DNA from 4 places in the Kitasatospora sp. HPM-01-4 genome. Region 1 is predicted to be linked to each of the others. Evidence: riboswitches for the same ligand, from Rfam matches in the RefSeq annotation. Region 1 holds a riboswitch; each other region holds the start of a gene.
The links. A riboswitch is a leader RNA that binds a small molecule or an ion and turns the genes downstream of it on or off. The one in region 1 is predicted to bind cobalamin.
Positions count from the first base shown of each region.

Region 2: it holds a riboswitch for cobalamin, as region 1 does, so the genes downstream of both, ACSMTC_RS10875 (cobalamin biosynthesis protein) here and ACSMTC_RS03915 (CoA-acylating methylmalonate-semialdehyde dehydrogenase) in region 1, are expected to answer to the same signal.
Region 3: it holds a riboswitch for cobalamin, as region 1 does, so the genes downstream of both, ACSMTC_RS23420 (ribonucleoside-diphosphate reductase subunit alpha) here and ACSMTC_RS03915 (CoA-acylating methylmalonate-semialdehyde dehydrogenase) in region 1, are expected to answer to the same signal.
Region 4: it holds a riboswitch for cobalamin, as region 1 does, so the genes downstream of both, cobN (cobaltochelatase subunit CobN) here and ACSMTC_RS03915 (CoA-acylating methylmalonate-semialdehyde dehydrogenase) in region 1, are expected to answer to the same signal.

Region 1 covers NZ_JBPQGP010000005.1:944,375-948,490, reverse strand. The annotation lists gene ACSMTC_RS03930 (DUF1648 domain-containing protein) at 1-307, opposite strand, end outside; gene ACSMTC_RS03925 (GntR family transcriptional regulator) at 304-714, opposite strand; gene ACSMTC_RS03920 (hypothetical protein) at 1,547-1,672, opposite strand; cobalamin riboswitch at 1,863-2,056, shown strand; gene ACSMTC_RS03915 (CoA-acylating methylmalonate-semialdehyde dehydrogenase) at 2,265-3,764, shown strand; gene ACSMTC_RS03910 (acyl-CoA dehydrogenase family protein) at 3,761-4,116, shown strand, end outside.
Region 2 covers NZ_JBPQGP010000005.1:2,574,309-2,578,424, reverse strand. The annotation lists gene ACSMTC_RS10880 (cobyric acid synthase) at 1-165, opposite strand, end outside; gene ACSMTC_RS10875 (cobalamin biosynthesis protein) at 395-1,342, opposite strand; cobalamin riboswitch at 1,464-1,645, opposite strand; gene ACSMTC_RS10870 (alpha/beta hydrolase family protein) at 1,938-3,065, shown strand; gene ACSMTC_RS10865 (hypothetical protein) at 3,332-4,116, shown strand, end outside.
Region 3 covers NZ_JBPQGP010000005.1:5,372,160-5,376,275, reverse strand. The annotation lists gene ACSMTC_RS23435 (histidine phosphatase family protein) at 1-175, shown strand, start outside; gene ACSMTC_RS23430 (helix-turn-helix domain-containing protein) at 280-1,227, opposite strand; gene ACSMTC_RS23425 (GNAT family N-acetyltransferase) at 1,809-2,303, shown strand; cobalamin riboswitch at 2,357-2,514, shown strand; gene ACSMTC_RS23420 (ribonucleoside-diphosphate reductase subunit alpha) at 2,681-4,116, shown strand, end outside.
Region 4 covers NZ_JBPQGP010000005.1:7,028,539-7,032,654, reverse strand. The annotation lists gene ACSMTC_RS30800 (precorrin-8X methylmutase) at 1-537, opposite strand, end outside; gene ACSMTC_RS30795 (cobalamin biosynthesis protein CobG) at 534-1,772, opposite strand; cobalamin riboswitch at 1,849-1,995, shown strand; gene cobN (cobaltochelatase subunit CobN) at 2,207-4,116, shown strand, end outside.

The DNA.
Region 1 (4,116 bases):
CACGCCGGGCACGGAGATACCCGGCCCCGGCCACCGCGAGGACCGCGAGCGAGGCGAGGGCGGACAGCGGCGTGCGCGGAGAGGCGAGCGCGAGCAGCACTTCGGCCCCGACCAGAACCCCGCCGGCCCCGCCCACCCACCAGCGGTAGGCGCGACGCTGTTCCGCCACCACCGGGGCGTCCACCCGGTCGGGCGGGGTCCGCACGCCGAAGGGGAGGGTCGGCCCGGTGAGGGACGGCATCAGCCACGCCGTCAGCAGGACGACGGAGGATATGACCACTTGAACCACTGCTGCTCCGGTCGTCATGCCGGTCCTCCCTGGCCTTGTCGGTCCACGCCGAACGACCCGATCGTCTGCTCGCACGCCGCCAGTAGGGCCGCCCGCTCCGCCCCCTGCGCGACGGCCTCGGCGAGCAGCGTCCGCAGGCGGGCCGACCACTCCTCGACGAAGCCGGGCGGTGGCGGCCCGGAGCCCGCGTCGCGCTGCACGACCGCACCGCTCTTGCGGTTCAGCCGCAGCAGGCCCTCCTGACGCAGCAGGTCGTACGCCTTGTTGACGGTGTGGAAGTTGATGCCGAGGTCGCCTGCCAGCTGCCGTGTCGAAGGCAGGGCGCTCCCCTCGACCAGATCCCCGGCGGCGACGGCCTCGACGACCTGGTTCCTGATCTGCTGGTAGATCGGGACGTCGCTGCTCAGGTCGATGCTCAGGATCACACGGCCTCCCGCCGGGTATATCTGCTCTATTACTTATAGAACAGACCATCAGACGACGGCAAGTGAACCACCGGCCTTCCGGTCGTGACCTCCGGGGCTGAGCACCGTTGAACCACCACCGCCGGGGTCGGCGGGAACGGACCCTGCCCCTGAGAGGGGACACATGACACACGCCCCACCGGAGTTGTGTCTTCCCACTCCGGACTTGCTGGCCGATCCCTTCACCGGGTACGGCCGGGTGCGCGAGCAGGGCCCGGTCGCCCTGGCAGGCTTCCCGACGGCTCCACGGTCTGGATCGTCACCCGGCACCAGGACGTCCGGGACCTGCTGCGCGACCCCAGGTTCGTCAACTCTCCAGAATCGGTCGCCGGTTACTCGGGCCCGGATCTGAAGGCCGCGCGTATGGAGGCGATGGGCCTGCCCTCCCGCGTCCACCGGTACTTCTCGGACACCCTCCTGGACATGGATCGGCCCAGGCACGCTCGCATGCGGGGGCTGGTGGCGCGGGCGTTCACCGCGCGGCGTGTGGACGGCCTGCGGCCCCGTATCGAGGGCATCGCCGAACGCCTGCTGGAGGATCTTCGCGTCCAGGCCGGCGAGTCGCGGACCGTCGACCTCATCGCGCACTTCGCCTATCCGCTGCCGATGGCCGTGGTGTGCGAACTGATCGGCGTGCCCGAAGCCGGCCGTCCCCTGTGGCGTGCCTGGAGCGCCCAGTTGCCGGCGCGCGATGCCGCTGGGCTGCGTCGGTCGTCTCCTGAGCTGATCGACCACGTCCACGGCCTACGTGGTCCTCAGTCCGCCCCGGCCGGTAGCGGGCCAGGTCGAGCTGCTAGGGGGCGCGGTACCGGCGGGGGTCGCGGTTGGCCGCGTCGTCGATCAGCGGCGCGGCGGCTTCGGCGACGATCTGCTGGGTGCCCTCGGGCGGGTCAGGGACTCTGACGGCGCGCGGCGGCACCCCGGTGCTGCCCTCCGTTCTATCGACACAGAGCGCCGAAGAGCGGTCCGTACGACCGATTAGGCCCGTTCGAGGGATGGGCACCGGGTGGTGTCGGAAGGTGCGCGGTGCGCTGGAGCGCCGGGCGCCCGGGAATTGAGCAGGTCTGTGAGGGAACGCTCGCGCGGGGCGGCGCCACCCCTGGACTTACTAGGACGTCCAACTATATGGTCGTGGCAGGTCCGCGGTGTCAGGGAAGCCGGTGTGAGTCCGGCACGGTCCCGCCACTGTGACCGGGGAGCTCGTCCTCGCAGGAGTCACGGCCACTGGCAGCCAGCCGGGAAGGCCCGAGGGCGGGTGGTGATCCGGGAGTCAGGATACCGGCCGCGGATGGTTCGTGTTTTCCACGAGGATGGAGACGACACGCATGACTCCGGGCCGCCCGCTGTTCGCCGACCCTGGCTGTGCTGTGCCGAAAACCCTTGGTGCACACCGCTCCTGAGGGTATGTCAGCCTGAACCGCCGAGCCGGTCCGCGGCCGCACCACCGTGCGCCGGGCCGTCGGCGGTGCTCTCCATTCCTCCTCTCCCACCCCTGTCGAGAGAAGGAACCGATGGTCCGAGAACTGAGCCACTTCGTCGCCGGAAAGCGGATCCCCGGCGCCTCCGGGCGCTTCGGCGACGTCTACGACCCCAACACCGGTCGGGTGCAGGCCCGGGTGCCGCTCGCGAGCCGTGCCGAGGTCGAGGCCGCGATCGCCGATGCCGAGCAGGCCCAGCCCGGCTGGGCCGCCTGGAACCCGCAGCGCCGTGCCCGGGTGCTGCTGCGCTTCCTGCAACTGGTCGAGGAGCAGAGGGAGGAGATCGCCCGGCTGCTCTCCGCCGAGCACGGCAAGACCATCGCCGACGCCCATGGTGACCTGCAACGCGGCCTGGAGGTGGTCGAGTTCGCCGCCGGGATCCCGCATCTGCTCAAGGGCGAGTTCAGCGACAACGCCGGTACCGGCGTCGACGTGTACTCGATGCGCCAGCCGCTGGGCGTGGTCGCGGGCATCACCCCGTTCAACTTCCCGGCGATGATCCCGCTCTGGAAGGCGGCCCCCGCGCTGGCCTGCGGCAACGCCTTCATCCTCAAGCCCTCCGAGCGCGACCCCTCGGTGCCGCTGCGGCTGGCCGAGCTCTTCCTGGAGGCCGGGCTGCCGCCGGGGGTGCTCAACGTCGTCAACGGTGACAAGGAGGCCGTCGACACCCTGCTGGAGGATCCGCGGGTCCAGGCGCTCGGGTTCGTCGGCTCCACCCCGGTCGCCCAGTACGTCTACGCCACCGCGGCCGCGCACGGCAAGCGCGCGCAGTGCTTCGGCGGGGCCAAGAACCACATGATCATCATGCCGGACGCCGACCTCGACCAGGCCGCCGACGCTCTGATCGGCGCCGGGTACGGGTCGGCCGGCGAGCGCTGCATGGCGATCTCGGTGGCCGTCCCGGTGGGTGAGGAGACCGCCGACGCCCTGGTGGCGAAACTGACCGAGCGGATCGCGGCACTGAAGGTCGGCCGCTCGGACGACCCGGCCGCCGACTTCGGCCCGCTGGTCACCCGGGAGGCACTGGACCGGGTCCGCGACCACATCGAGCTCGGGGTCCAGGAGGGCGCCGAACTCCTGGTCGACGGCCGGGACTTCCGGCTGGAAGGCCACGAGGACGGCTACTTCCTCGGCGCGTCGCTGTTCGACCGGGTCACCCCCGGCATGCGGATCCACCGCGAGGAGATCTTCGGCCCGGTGCTCTGCGTGGTGCGCGCCGCGGACTACGAGGAAGCCCTGCGCCTGCCCAGCGAGCACGAGTTCGGCAACGGTGTGGCCATCTTCACCCGGGACGGCGACACCGCGCGCGACTTCACCCGCCGGGTGAACACCGGCATGGTCGGAGTGAACGTGCCGATCCCGGTGCCGATCGCCTACCACACCTTCGGCGGCTGGAAGCGCTCGGGATTCGGCGACCTGAACCAGCACGGCCCGGACTCGATCCGCTTCTACACCCGCACCCGGACCGTCACCTCGCGCTGGCCCTCGGGGGTCAAGGAGGGCGCGAGCTTCACCATCCCCACGATGGAGTGAGCACCGTGCACGACCTGACGAACGATCAACTCGCCATCGCACAGACCACGCGGGCCTTCGCCGACGAGTACCTGGCTCCGCACGCGGTGGAGTGGGACCAGTCCAAGTACTTCCCGGTCGACGTGCTGCGCAAGGCGGCGGAGGTCGGCCTGGGCGGCGTGTACGTCCGCGAGGGCGTCGGCGGCTCCGAACTCACCCGCCTGGACGGCGTCGTGGCGTTCGAGGCGCTCGCCACCGGCTGCCCGTCGATCGCGGCCTACCTGTCCATCCACAACATGGTCGCCTGGATGATCGACCGGAACGGCACCGACGGGCAGCGTGCGCGGTGGCTGCCGCGACTCTGCTCGGCGGA
Region 2 (4,116 bases), 1.6 Mb from region 1:
GATCTCGGCGCCGTCGGCCGTGACGAAGGAGTTGAGCGACATGTTCTGCGCCTTGAACGGCGCCACCCTGACGCCCTGTCGGGCCAGCCAGCGGCAGATGCCCGCCGTGACCACGCTCTTGCCCGCATCCGAGGTCGTCCCGGCGACCAGCAGTGCCCCGCTCATGCTCCTCCGCTCCGCTCGACAGTCCTTCCCAAGGGCAGTACCCGCAGGCGCGAGGAACCGCGCGAGCGGCCGTCCGCCTCGGCACCGCTCCCGGCCACCCGCTCCGGCACCGTCCGGGGGCGCGAGGAAACACGCGAACAAGCGCGGACTGCCTCGACGAGCCGCTCGCGCGGTTCCGTGCGCTCCCCAGGGGCCACCCGCCCGCCCGGACCCGCCATCAGACCGCGGCTCACGACCGCCCCCGCCGCCAGGCCCACAGCGCCCGAGCGGTCACGGTGACCGCCAGCGCCAGGGCCCCGACCCGCCGGGAGAGCAGGCACGCCCGCTCGATGTCCTCGACCGCCACCGGCCGCAACTCCGCACCGAGCACCGGCCGGTGCTCCACCCGCTCGCCGTACCGCAGCGTCCCGCCCAGCCGGACCCCGAGCGCCCCGGCGAACGCGGACTCGGCCTGCCCGGCGTTGGGACTCGGGTGCGCTGAGCCGTCCCGCCGCCAGACGCGCCAGGCCCTTCGGGGTTCGGGTGCGGCGGCCACCGCGAGCAGGGCGGTCAGCCGGGCACCGGGCCAGCCGGCCAGGTCGTCCAGCCGCGCCGAGGCCCAGCCGAAGCGCAGGTGGCGCGGCGAACGGTGCCCGACCATCGCGTCCAGCGTGTTGACGGCCCTGAAGGCCAGCAGCCCGGGCGTACCGGCCAGCGCACCCCAGGTCAGCGCGTTGACCACGGCATCGGCGGTGTTCTCGGCCACCGACTCGACGACCGCGCGCGCGATCTGCTGCTCGTCCAGCGAGCTCGGATCGCGGCCGCACAGATGAGGCAGCCGCTCCCGGGCGGCGGCGAGCTCACCGGCGCGCAGGGAACGGCCGATGGTCGTGGCCTCCCGGGTCAGCGAGGTACCGCCGAGCACCGTCCAGGTCGCGGCGGCGGCCAGCGCGGCCTGCCCGTACCGGCTGCGCCCGAGTGCCCGTCCGGCGAGGTGCGCCCCGGCCGCGACCGTGCCGACGCAGACGGCGGTGTACACGGCGCCGGCCGCCCGGTGGTCACGCCACAGGGCGCGCTCCAGCCGCCCGGCAGCGGTACCGAAGACGGCGACCGGGTGGCCGCGCCGGGGGTCGGCGAAGGCGGCGTCGGCGAGGTAGCCGGCGATGCTGCCCAGGGCGAAGGCGGAGCCGCGATTCAGGCGGGGCACGGCGCGGATTCGGCGGCGGCCCGGGCGACGGGTACGGCTCGGTCGAACGGCGGCCTGACCTCGGCCGGGGCAGCCTGCATGGCGGGCGTGTCCTCACTCAGGGTCCGCGCCCTGGATCGACGTACCGGGGGCGAGAGTCTCCTGGCTTCCGGGTCGGACACACCCTCGGGCCTTCCAGCAGCCGTACGACCGGACCACCGTGACCATGGATCGAGCGTGCTCCCCGGTGACAGTGGCGGGACCGCGCCGGACTCGCACCGGCTTCCTCTGCATGCCTCCGTTTGGCTGAAAGATCCCACCACGGTCCGCGACCGGGAGTCAACAAACCGCGCGGAGGGCTTGATCACAACCGCCTCGGCCGCCCGCCGTGCGGCACGCCGTCTCCGGGAGCTCTCCGCCCGCCGCCCTGGCCGCAGTAGAGGGGCCGCAGTAGAGAGGCCGCGGTAAAGAGGCCGCGGTAAAGAGGCCGTGGTAAAGAGGCCGCGGCCCCGGGCGGCCGTTCGCGGGTCCGCCTTCCGGTGGCAGGCCCGCCGCGCGGAGAGTGCACTGGAGGTGCCTTCCAAACCAGCTCACACCGGGGAACACTATGCGTAGGGGAACCGCCGCCGCCGTGGCGGCCGCCGCTGTGGCGGTCGCCGCCGTCGGAGCCGGAGCAGCGATCGTCCTGATCGGCCGAAGGGTGTCCGAGCGCACGGTCCACCCGCTGTTCGGGAAGCCCGGCGAGGCCAACCTGTGGGTGCACGACGTCGCCGCCGGACGCGTCTCCCTCACCCGGGCCCCGGAGACGGTACGCCCGGGCCGCTACGCACTGGAGTGGCCGCGCGGCGGCCACGCGGTGGTCGGCGAGGTCCTGGGCACCGACGTCCAGACCGTCACCCGTCGGCTGGAACGCTCGGAGAGCGGAACCCTCACCGCCGGCACCGAGGTCGAGCTGACCCCCCGGGTCTACCGCGGAGACCCGACCAGCGCCCTCGGCATCGGGTTCACCGAGACCGCCGTCCAGGGCGAGCTCGGGCCGCTGCCGGCCTGGCGCGTCGACGCCATGCGCGGCAGCTGGGTGATCCTGGTGCACGGTCCGGGCGCCGACCGCACCCAGGCGCTGCCGGTGCTCCCGGTGTTGCGCTCGCTGAAGATGCCGACACTCACCGTCACCTACCGGGGCGACGCCGGCGCCCCGCCGTCGCCGGACGGGCTCGGCCACTTCGGCGAGACCGAGTGGCGGGACGTCGAGTCGGCGATCCGGTTCGCCCTGGACAGCGGCGCGGGGCGGGTGGTGCTGTACGGCTGGTCGCTGGGCGCCACGATGTGCCTGATGGCCGCCGAAAGGTCCTCCCGGCAGGAGCCGATCGCCGGTCTGGTACTGGACTCCCCGATCCTCGACTGGTCGGCGAGCGTGCGCAGGGAGAGCGTCCGCGCCGGCATCCCGAGCGCCCTCGCCAACCTGGGCGCGCTGGCCGCAGAAGGCCGTACCAAGGTGGACCTGGAGGCCCTCGCCCGCCTCGCGGACGGGACCGGCCTGCGCGTGCCGACCCTGCTGCTGGGAAGTCCGGCGGACAGCATCGCGCCGATCGCGGCCGCCCGCCGCCTCGCGCAGCGCCGCAGCGACCTGGTGAGCCTGCACGAGGTGCCGGGCGCGGAGCACGCCCAGCTCTGGAACGCCGATCCGGACGGCTACGCCGAGGTGCTGCGCCGCTGGCTCACGCCGCTGCTCTGAGCCAAGGGTACGGTTACTCCGAGTATATCGTCGATCACGTCGATCAGGACCGCCAAAGGATCACTTCCGGCCTTGATCTGATGATTCGTCGATCAGCTTTGTTCAGTTTTGTTGGGTGCACGACATTCGAATCAAGCCAACAATTCGAATATCAGGCCCGGTTTGCGGGCTGTTGCCCGATCTCTTCCACCCAGTCCAACCGGGCGGCCGAAGACGCGCCGAACCGGATGTGACAGAAGGCCGGTGCACGGGGAAGACTGCACGGCGTGACGTCTCGGAATCCGCGCGACCGTGATGCCCCGCTCCAGCCGACGATCGGTACCGGTGCGACGGTGACCCGTCTGCCCGGTACGGCCCGCCGCGCCGACGGCGCCCACCCCGGCCACCCCGCAGCAGCCCGCCGCCGCGCCCCGGCGCCCAAGCCCGGGCGGGGGAGGGTCCCGGTGCCCGACGGCTTCCCCGCACCGGCCGAGCTCGCCCCGCTGGCCCGCCGGATGCTCGTGGACGCCGTACGGATCGCGCGCTGGGCGGGTGAACTCGACAAGGTCGACCGCCGGGGCGAACTGCTCCCCGAGGACGCCCGCGACGCCGGAGCGGCCCTGGCGATGACGGTCGCCGCCGCCGCCAAGGCGTGGGGCCAGGCCCTGCTGGTCGGCCTGGTCGAGCTGCGCGAGGGCGGCGCGGGGCCGGGCTGGCGGCTGCACGCCTGGGAGCACGACGACGAGGCGGTGATCCGGGGCTGGTCGGCGCTGTTCGACTCCTGGACGCTGGTCGCACCCGTCCCGCCCGCCGCGATGCGCGGAGTCTTCGCCCACCTCGCCGGGCAGGCCGTCGACCACGTGCCGCAGCTGCTCTCCTTCCTGCACCTGGTGGACGGCCCGGTCGTCGACAGCGAGCTGCTGGAGCTGCTCCGCCGCGGCCTGGACGAGCGCCGGCACGGCGCCGGTACGGGCACCGTGGCACTCTCCCCGGTCCCGCACGCGGCCTCGGCCGTCTCGGCCGTCCGCGGCACCTGCCGCGAGCCGCAGGTCGGCACCCCGCCGGCCGCCCC
Region 3 (4,116 bases), 4.4 Mb from region 1:
GCTGGTGGTGGCACACGACTGCACGGTCCTGATGCTCCGTTACGTCCTGGACCGCCTCACCGAGCCCCAACTGCTGGAACTGTGCGCGGTGCACAACTGCTCGACCAGCCTCTGGCGCTCCCACTGCGGCCGGCTCCGCGCGGAACACTGGAACTCGGTCGCCCACCTGACCTGATCCGCGCACCGCCGGCTCCCCGGACCGGTGCGCGCCCTCGGGGTACCGGGCGCGAAGGCGCGGCCCGCGCCCGGCGGGCCCGGGGCGAGAGGCTCCGTACTCGGTCAACTCCCGGCAAAAGCACGGCGGTACGCCTGCGGCGTCGTACCGAGCCAGCGGCCGAAGTGGTGCCGGAGGGCGGCCGCGTTGCCGAAGCCGCAGCGGGCGGCGACCGCGTCCACGGACTCGCCGGTGTTCTCCAGCAGGCGCTGGGCCAGCAGCAGGCGCTGGTTGGTGATCCAGCGGTGCGGGGTGGTACCGGTCTCCTGCTGGAAGCGGCGGGCGAAGGTGCGGGGTGACATATGGGCGCGGGCGGCCAGCTGATCGACCGTCAGATCGTGGTCCAGGTGGCGGCTCAGCCAGTCGAGCAGCCCGCCGAGCGAGTCCGCGTCGCGGACCGGCACCGGCCGGTCGACGAACTGCGCCTGCCCGCCCTCCCGGTGCGGGGCGACCACCATCCGCCGGGCGATCCCCCGGGCCACCTCCGCGCCCTGCACCTTGCGGATCAGGTGCAGGCCGGCGTCGATCCCCGCCGCCGTCCCGGCCGAGGTGATCACCGGGTCGTCGTCCACGTAGAGCACGTCGGGCTCGACGGTGGTGAGCGGAAAGCGCCGGGCCATCTCCTCGACGTGCTTCCAGTGCGTGGTGGAGCGGCGCCCGTCCAGCAGCCCGGCGGCACCCAGCAGAAAACTGCCGGTGCAGATCGACAACGCGCGCGCCCCGCGCTCGACCGCGGCGCGCAGTGCTTCGATGAGCTCCGCCGGGTACTCCGCGCGCCGGCCGACCGCGGTGACCACGATCAGGTCCGCCTCGGCCAGCCGCTCGGGCCCGTACGGGACGTCCAGACCGAAGCCGGCGTGGGTGAGGTGCCGCCCCGGGCGGTCGGCGACGAGGGCGAAGTCGTACACCGGCAGCCCGTCGTCACTGCGGTCGATCCCGAACAGCTCGGCGGCGACGCCCAGCTCGAACGGGTGGACCGGCTCCAGCACCACGGCGGCGACGTTCCCCAGCATCCGGCCGGGATGCCGTACGTGCGCCCCCGTCCCGCTCCCTCCCGCCTCGCTCGTCTCCCCGGTCCTTCCACGCGCCCTCGCCCCGCGCGGTTCCGCCCGCGCGGCTCCTCCCCGGACGGCAGGGCCGCTCCCCGGCCTGCCAGGGGTTGGCAGGATTTCGACGCAACCGGTCGTTTCTGCCACTCGTGGCGCCGGCCCGCGCGGACCAGGCTGGAGGCCATGACCCCCGACACCCTCGCGACCTCGCTCGGCCTGATCGGCGCCACCGGCGGCTTCGGACTGCTCGGCTTCCTCATCGGCCGTGAGCTGCCCTGCCCGGGCGACGGCGGGCGGGGCCCAGGAGGCGGTCACGGCGGCGGTCCCGATGGCAGTCACGAAGGCCCCAACCACCCGGCGGCTCCGGTTCTTCCCGACCGCCTGTACGGCACCATGCCGGCCGCCTCCGCCTTCCCGCCGGGGCCGCGGTCCGGCGCCGCCCGCCCCTCGACCGTCCCGCCCGCCGCCTCCACCCGGCCCGCCGCCACCCGACCCGCCACCACCCTGATTGCCGCCGCCGCCCTCCCGTCGGGCACACTGTCCGGATGGGCATCCTCATCCGCCGCGCTCTCGAAGAGGACCTCGAAGCCGCAGGTGACGTCACGGTCGAGGCGTTCGTGGGCGACGGTCACACCTCCCCGGACAGCGGCTACGTCCAGCTCCTCCGGGACGCCGGGCGCCGCAACCAGGAGGCCGAGCTCTTCGTCGCGCTCGACCCGGACAGCCTCCAGGTCCTCGGCTGTGTGACCCTCGCGGTCGGCGGTACCGAGTGGGCCGACATCGCCGAGCCGCACGAGGGCGAGATCCGGATGCTGGCGGTCGGCGCCGCCGCCCGCGGACGCGGTGCCGGCGAGGCCCTGGTCCGTGCCACGATGAACCGCTGCCGGGAGCTGGGACTGGCCGGGATGGCCTTCTCGACCCGCCCGAGAATGAAGGCGGCGCACCGGATCTACGAGCGCCTGGGCTTCGGCCGGACCCCCGAACGGGACTGGGCGCCGGCCCCCGGGACCGACCTCATGGTGTACTCGATCACCTTCTGAGCACCCCTCCCGCACAACCGCAGGGTTGGCCCGGCCGCGACACACGGCACTACATGTGGTGCCGCATCGTCGGACCGCCACAACATGTATGCTCGCTCTCGCTGTCGAAGCAGGGGAACCCGGTGCGAGTCCGGGACTGCCCCGCAGCGGTGAGCGGGCGGCTCTCCAAGCGCCCGCAAGTCCGGTTACCTGCCGACGGCGTGCCACATGGCTTCCCCGCAGATGCCTTGCAGCACCGCAGTACGTCCGGGCCTCGCGGGTGGGCCAGGGGGTAGAGAGCGCGCCGGTTTTCCGGGCGCGCTGTGCCTCCCTGCGCTCACGTCGACCCGGATACGACCCTCATCCGACGCCGCCGCCAGGAGAGAAGCGCCTTGACCATCGCTGCCTCAGTTGCCCTGCCTTCCCAGGGTTCAGCCGCCACCACCCAGACCGACCCCGGTGCGGCACTGCTTCGGCTCCTCACCGACCGCAGCGTTGACCTCCCCCAGGTGGACCCCGGCCACGTCGCCGCCGCCGCGCTGCGCGGCCGCCACGCCGGCTCGGACTTCGCCGAGCTGCGCGGGCTGGCCGTGGAGGCCGCCGCGTCGATGATCGCCGAGGACCCGCAGTACTCGAAGCTGGCGGCCCGCCTGCTCGCCATGGAGATCGCCGACGAGGCGATCAGCCAGGGCGCCATCTCCTTCTCCGCCTCGATCGCCGTCGGCCACACCGAGGGCCTGATCGGCGATGACACCGCCGCCCTGGTCGCCAAGCACGCCGCGGCCTTCGACGCCCTGGTCGACCTGGCCGGCGACGACCGCTTCGAGTACTTCGGCCTGCGCACCGTGCAGTCCCGCTACCTGCTGCGCCACCCGATCACCCGCAAGGTGATCGAGACCCCGCAGCACTTCCTGCTCCGCGTCGCGGCCGGCCTGGCGGTCGGCGACAGCGAGCAGTCGGTGGCCGAGGTGGCCGAGCTGTACCGCCTGATGAGCCGCCTGGAGTACCTGACCTCCTCCCCGACGCTCTTCAACTCCGGCACCAAGCACCCCCAGATGTCCAGCTGCTACCTGCTGGACTCCCCGCTGGACAACCTCGACTCGATCTACAACCGCTACGCGCAGATCGCCCGCCTGTCCAAGCACGCCGGCGGCATCGGCCTCTCCTACAGCCGCATCCGCTCGCGCGGCAGCCTGATCCGGGGCACCAACGGCAAGTCCAACGGCATCGTCCCGTTCCTGCGCACCCTGGACTCCTCGGTCGCCGCGGTCAACCAGGGCGGCCGCCGCAAGGGCGCGGCCTGCGTCTACCTGGAGACCTGGCACGCCGACATCGAGGAGTTCCTGGAGCTCCGCGACAACACCGGCGAGGAGGCCCGCCGGACCCACAACCTCAACCTGGCGCACTGGATCCCGGACGAGTTCATGCGCCGGGTCAACGCCAACGAGGACTGGTCGCTGTTCTCTCCCGCCGACGTCCCCGAGCTGGTGGACCTGTGGGGCGCCGAGTTCGACGCCGCCTACCGCAAGGCCGAGGCCGAGGGCAAGGCCGTCCGCACCGTCCCGGCGCAGACCCTGTACGCCCGGATGATGCGCACCCTGGCCCAGACCGGCAACGGCTGGATGACCTTCAAGGACGCCTCCAACCGCGCCGCCAACCAGACCGCGCTGCCCGGCCGCACGGTGCACTCCTCCAACCTCTGCACCGAGATCCTGGAGGTCACCGACGACTCCGAGACCGCGGTCTGCAACCTGGGCTCGGTCAACCTCGGCGCGCACGTGGCCGACGGCGCCACCGCCGGCGACCTGCTGAACGCGATGGACTGGGAGCGGCT
Region 4 (4,116 bases), 6.1 Mb from region 1:
GGACGGGTGTGCGGCCAGCGCCTCCTTGGACTCGGCGGCGCCGATGAAGCCGACCGGCACACCGATCACGGCGGCCGGACGCGGCGCACCGGCCTCGATCATCTCCAGCAGCCGGAACAGCGAGGTCGGCGCGTTGCCGACGGCGACCACCGCGCCCTCCAGGCGGGGCAGCCACAGCTCCATCGCGGCGGCACTCCGGGTGTTGCCCATCTTCCTCGCCAGCTCGGGCACCGAGGGGTCGGAGAGGGTGCAGATCACCTCGTTGTCGGCGGGCAGCCGCTTGCGGGTGACCCCGCTGGCCACCATCGACACGTCGCACAGGATCGGCGCACCGGCGTGCAGCGCGGCGCGCGCGCTCGCGACCACGCCGGGCGACCAGAGCAGGTCCTCGACCAGGTCGGTCATGCCGCACGCGTGGATCATCCGCACGGCGACCTGCGCCACGTCGGCGGGCAGGTGGGCCAGTTCGGCCTCGGCCCGGATGGTGGCAAAGGACTGGCGGTAGATGGCCGCGCCGTCCTTCTCGTACTCGATCACTTGATCCTCCGGGCCTCGGCCACTGCCTCGGCCATCCGCTCTGTCGTCACGTTCACTGACACATCCGCCGGCGCCTTCGCCGAGGCGCCGACGCGGGTCACCCGGTAGCCCTGCCCCGTGGCGAGGACGTCCACCCACTCCCCCGCCGGATGCCCGCACCGCCGCTCGCAACCGGACCAGTGCACGGGCAGTCCGCCCGGGGCGGACCGCCGCGCCGCCGCGTCCAACGCCCGTGCCGCGTCGGCCCGTACGTCGGCCCGCGACCTGGCGCAGCCGGGCAGCCCGGTGCAGGCACTGGCCCGCTCCCAGGCCGAACCGGGGTCGGTACGGAACCCGGCCGCCGCCAGCTCGGGCAGCCGGCCGGCCGCCGCCCCCGGCAGGATGACTCCCCTCCAGGGGGTCAGGCGCAGTTCCCCGGCCGAGGCCGCGGCCAGCAGCCGCCACCGTGCCGCGCCGACCCGGCCGAACCGCAGGCCGACCGAGAGCCCGCCGGGCAGGGCGCCGGGGGCAGGGGCGGCGCCGGGCAGGGCCGGCAGCTCTTCGGTGCCCGGGTCGAGCAGTTCGGGCGCCTCGCGCAGGTGCCAGGCCTTGGTGCCGGTGGCGCGCAGCGCGTGCAGGAACTCCTCGGCGGCGCGGACCGCACCTTCGGCGGCGCGGCCGGGCGGCACCGGGCGGGCGGTGGCGGCGCGGCCGAGGCGCAGCAGGGCGCCGCCGCCGGCGGTTGCGATCAATGTCACATCGGCGTCGAGGGCGGCGACGTCACCGCGCCCGTCGTCCAGGGCGAAGAGGAACTTGCCGGAGAGCCCGGCCGCCGCCTCGCTCGCGCACAGGCGCCGGTCCAGTTCGCGGGCCCAGTCCTGGACGTCGGCGTGGCCGAGGCCGTCCAGCCCCGCGGCCGGGGAGGCGACGATGTTGCGGACCCGCTCATGGGTGTCCGAGGGCAGCAGTCCGGCGGCGCGCAGGCGGCGGCCGAGTTCGAGACCGGAGTCCGAAGGCAGGCCGCGCAGTTGCACGTTGCCGCGCGAGGTGGTCTCCAACTCGCCGTCGCCCAGCTCCTCGGCGGCCTCGGCGAGCGCGATCGCCTGACGGTCCGTCAGCAGTCCGCCGGGTATCCGGATCCGGGCGAGGGAGCCGTCGTCGGCGGTGTGCAGCCGCAGGGCCCCCGGACAGGCGTCCGAACGGTCGCGGTCGGGCGCACCGGGGCCCGGCACGACGGCGTCGGGTGTGGGTGGCATGGCGGCGAGCATACAGATCACCGCTCGGGGTGCACCGTACCGAACAGATCACACTCCCCCCAGGTCAGTCGCAACCCGTACGATGCTCCCGGGCGGCCCGCGCGGGCGGCCTGACGGCATATGCGGAGGAAACCGGTGGAAAACCGGTGCGGTCCCGCCACTGTAACCACGGCTCAACTGGGCCCTGGGAGCCAGGTACTCCCGCCGTCCTCGACCAGCCCGGGGCGCGGACCCCGAGGAAGGCCAGAAGTGATGCGCTCCCGCATGCCCGGGTCCGCCGTGCTCCGCCCGCTGTGTGCCGGGTGTGCCGAGCCGGCGCCGCACGCTCCCACGCCACCCGTTCCCGTGGGCCGGCCGGGCACCCGCCGCACTCCGCCGTCCGCCGAGCACCGCACCGCTCGGCCCACCATCCACCAGGCCGGGAGGCCCACCGCATGATCCTGCTGCTGTCGACCTCCGACACCGATCTCCTCAGCGCCCGCGCCTCGCAGGGCCCGGTGCGCTTCCGCCTCGGGAACCCGGCCCGGCTGACCCCCGAGGAGCTGCCCGCGCTGCTGGAGGGCACCGAGCTGGTGATCGTCCGGCTGCTCGGCGGCCGCCGGGCCTGGCAGGAGGGCCTGGACGCGCTGCTGGCCGGCCCTCGCCCGGTGGTCGTGCTCACGGGTGAACAGGCGCCGGACGCCCAGCTGATGGAGCTGTCCACCGTCCCCGCCGGGATCGCCGCCGAGGCGCACGCCTACCTGGCGCACGGCGGCGCGGCCAACCTGGCCGAGCTCGGCGCCTTCCTCTCCGACACCGTGCTGCTCACCGGCCACGGTTTCGCCCCGCCCGCCTCGGCCCCCGCCTGGGGCCCGCTGGAGCGCACGCCTTCGACCACCGAGGGCCCCCTGATCGCGGTGCTCTACTACCGCGCCCACCACATGAGCGGCAACACCGCCTTCGTCGAGACCCTGTGCCGGGCGATCGAGGACCAGGGCGGCCGTGCGATGCCGCTGTACTGCTCCTCGCTGCGCGGCGCCGAGTCCGAGCTGCTGGCCGAGTTGGGCCGGGCCGACGCGATCGTCACCACGGTGCTGGCCGCCGGCGGCACCCGCCCGGCCGAGGCGCAGGCGGGCGGGGACGAGGAGGCCTGGGACGCGGGCGCGCTCGCCGCGCTCGACCGGCCGATCCTCCAGGCGCTCTGCCTGACCTGGTCGCGGGCCCAGTGGGAGGGCAGCGACGACGGCCTCTCCCCGCTGGACACCGCCACCCAGGTCGCCGTACCCGAGTTCGACGGCCGCCTGATCACCGTCCCGTTCTCCTTCAAGGAGCTGGACGAGGACGGCCTGACCGTCTACGCGGCCGACCCCGAGCGCGCCGCCCGGGTCGCGGGCATCGCGATCCGGCACGCCCGGCTGCGCCATGTCCCGCCCGCCGAGAGGCGGTTGGCGCTGGTGCTGTCCGCGTACCCGACCAAGCACGCCCGGGTCGGCAACGCGGTCGGTCTGGACACCCCGGCCAGCGCGGTCCGGCTGCTGCACCGGCTGCGCGCGGAGGGCATGGACCTCGGTGACGAGCTGCCGGGACTCGACGTCGGCGACGATGCCTCACACGAGGGCGATGCGCTGATCCACGCGCTGATCGCGGCGGGCGGCTACGACCAGGACTGGCTGACGGAGGAGCAGCTCGCCCGCAACCCGGTCCGCATCCCGGCCGCCGACTACCGCCGCTGGTTCGCCGAGCTCCCCGCCGAGCTGCGGGAGCAGGTCGAGGAGCACTGGGGCCCGGCGCCCGGCGAGCTGTACGTGGACCGCAGCCGGAACCCGGACGGCGACATCGTGCTGGCCGCGATCCGCTCCGGCAACCTGCTGGTGCTGATCCAGCCGCCGCGCGGGTTCGGTGAGAACCCGGTCGCCATCTACCACGACCCCGACCTGCCGCCCTCGCACCACTACCTGGCGGCCTACCGCTGGATCGCGGCCGCCCGGGAGGACGGCGGCTTCGGCGCCCACGCGGTGATACACCTCGGCAAGCACGGCAACCTGGAGTGGCTGCCGGGCAAGACGGCCGCGCTGTCGGCCGCCTGCGGTCCGGACGCCGTACTCGGCGACCTCCCGCTGATCTACCCGTTCCTGGTGAACGACCCGGGCGAGGGCACCCAGGCCAAGCGCCGTGCCCACGCCACCCTGGTCGACCACCTGGTCCCGCCGATGGCCCGCGCCGACTCCTACGGCGACATCGCGCGCCTTGAGCAACTGCTCGACGAGCACAGCAACATCGCCGCGATGGACCCGGCCAAGCTGCCCGCGATCCGCGCCCAGATCTGGACCCTGATCCAGGCCGCCCGGCTCGACCACGACCTCGG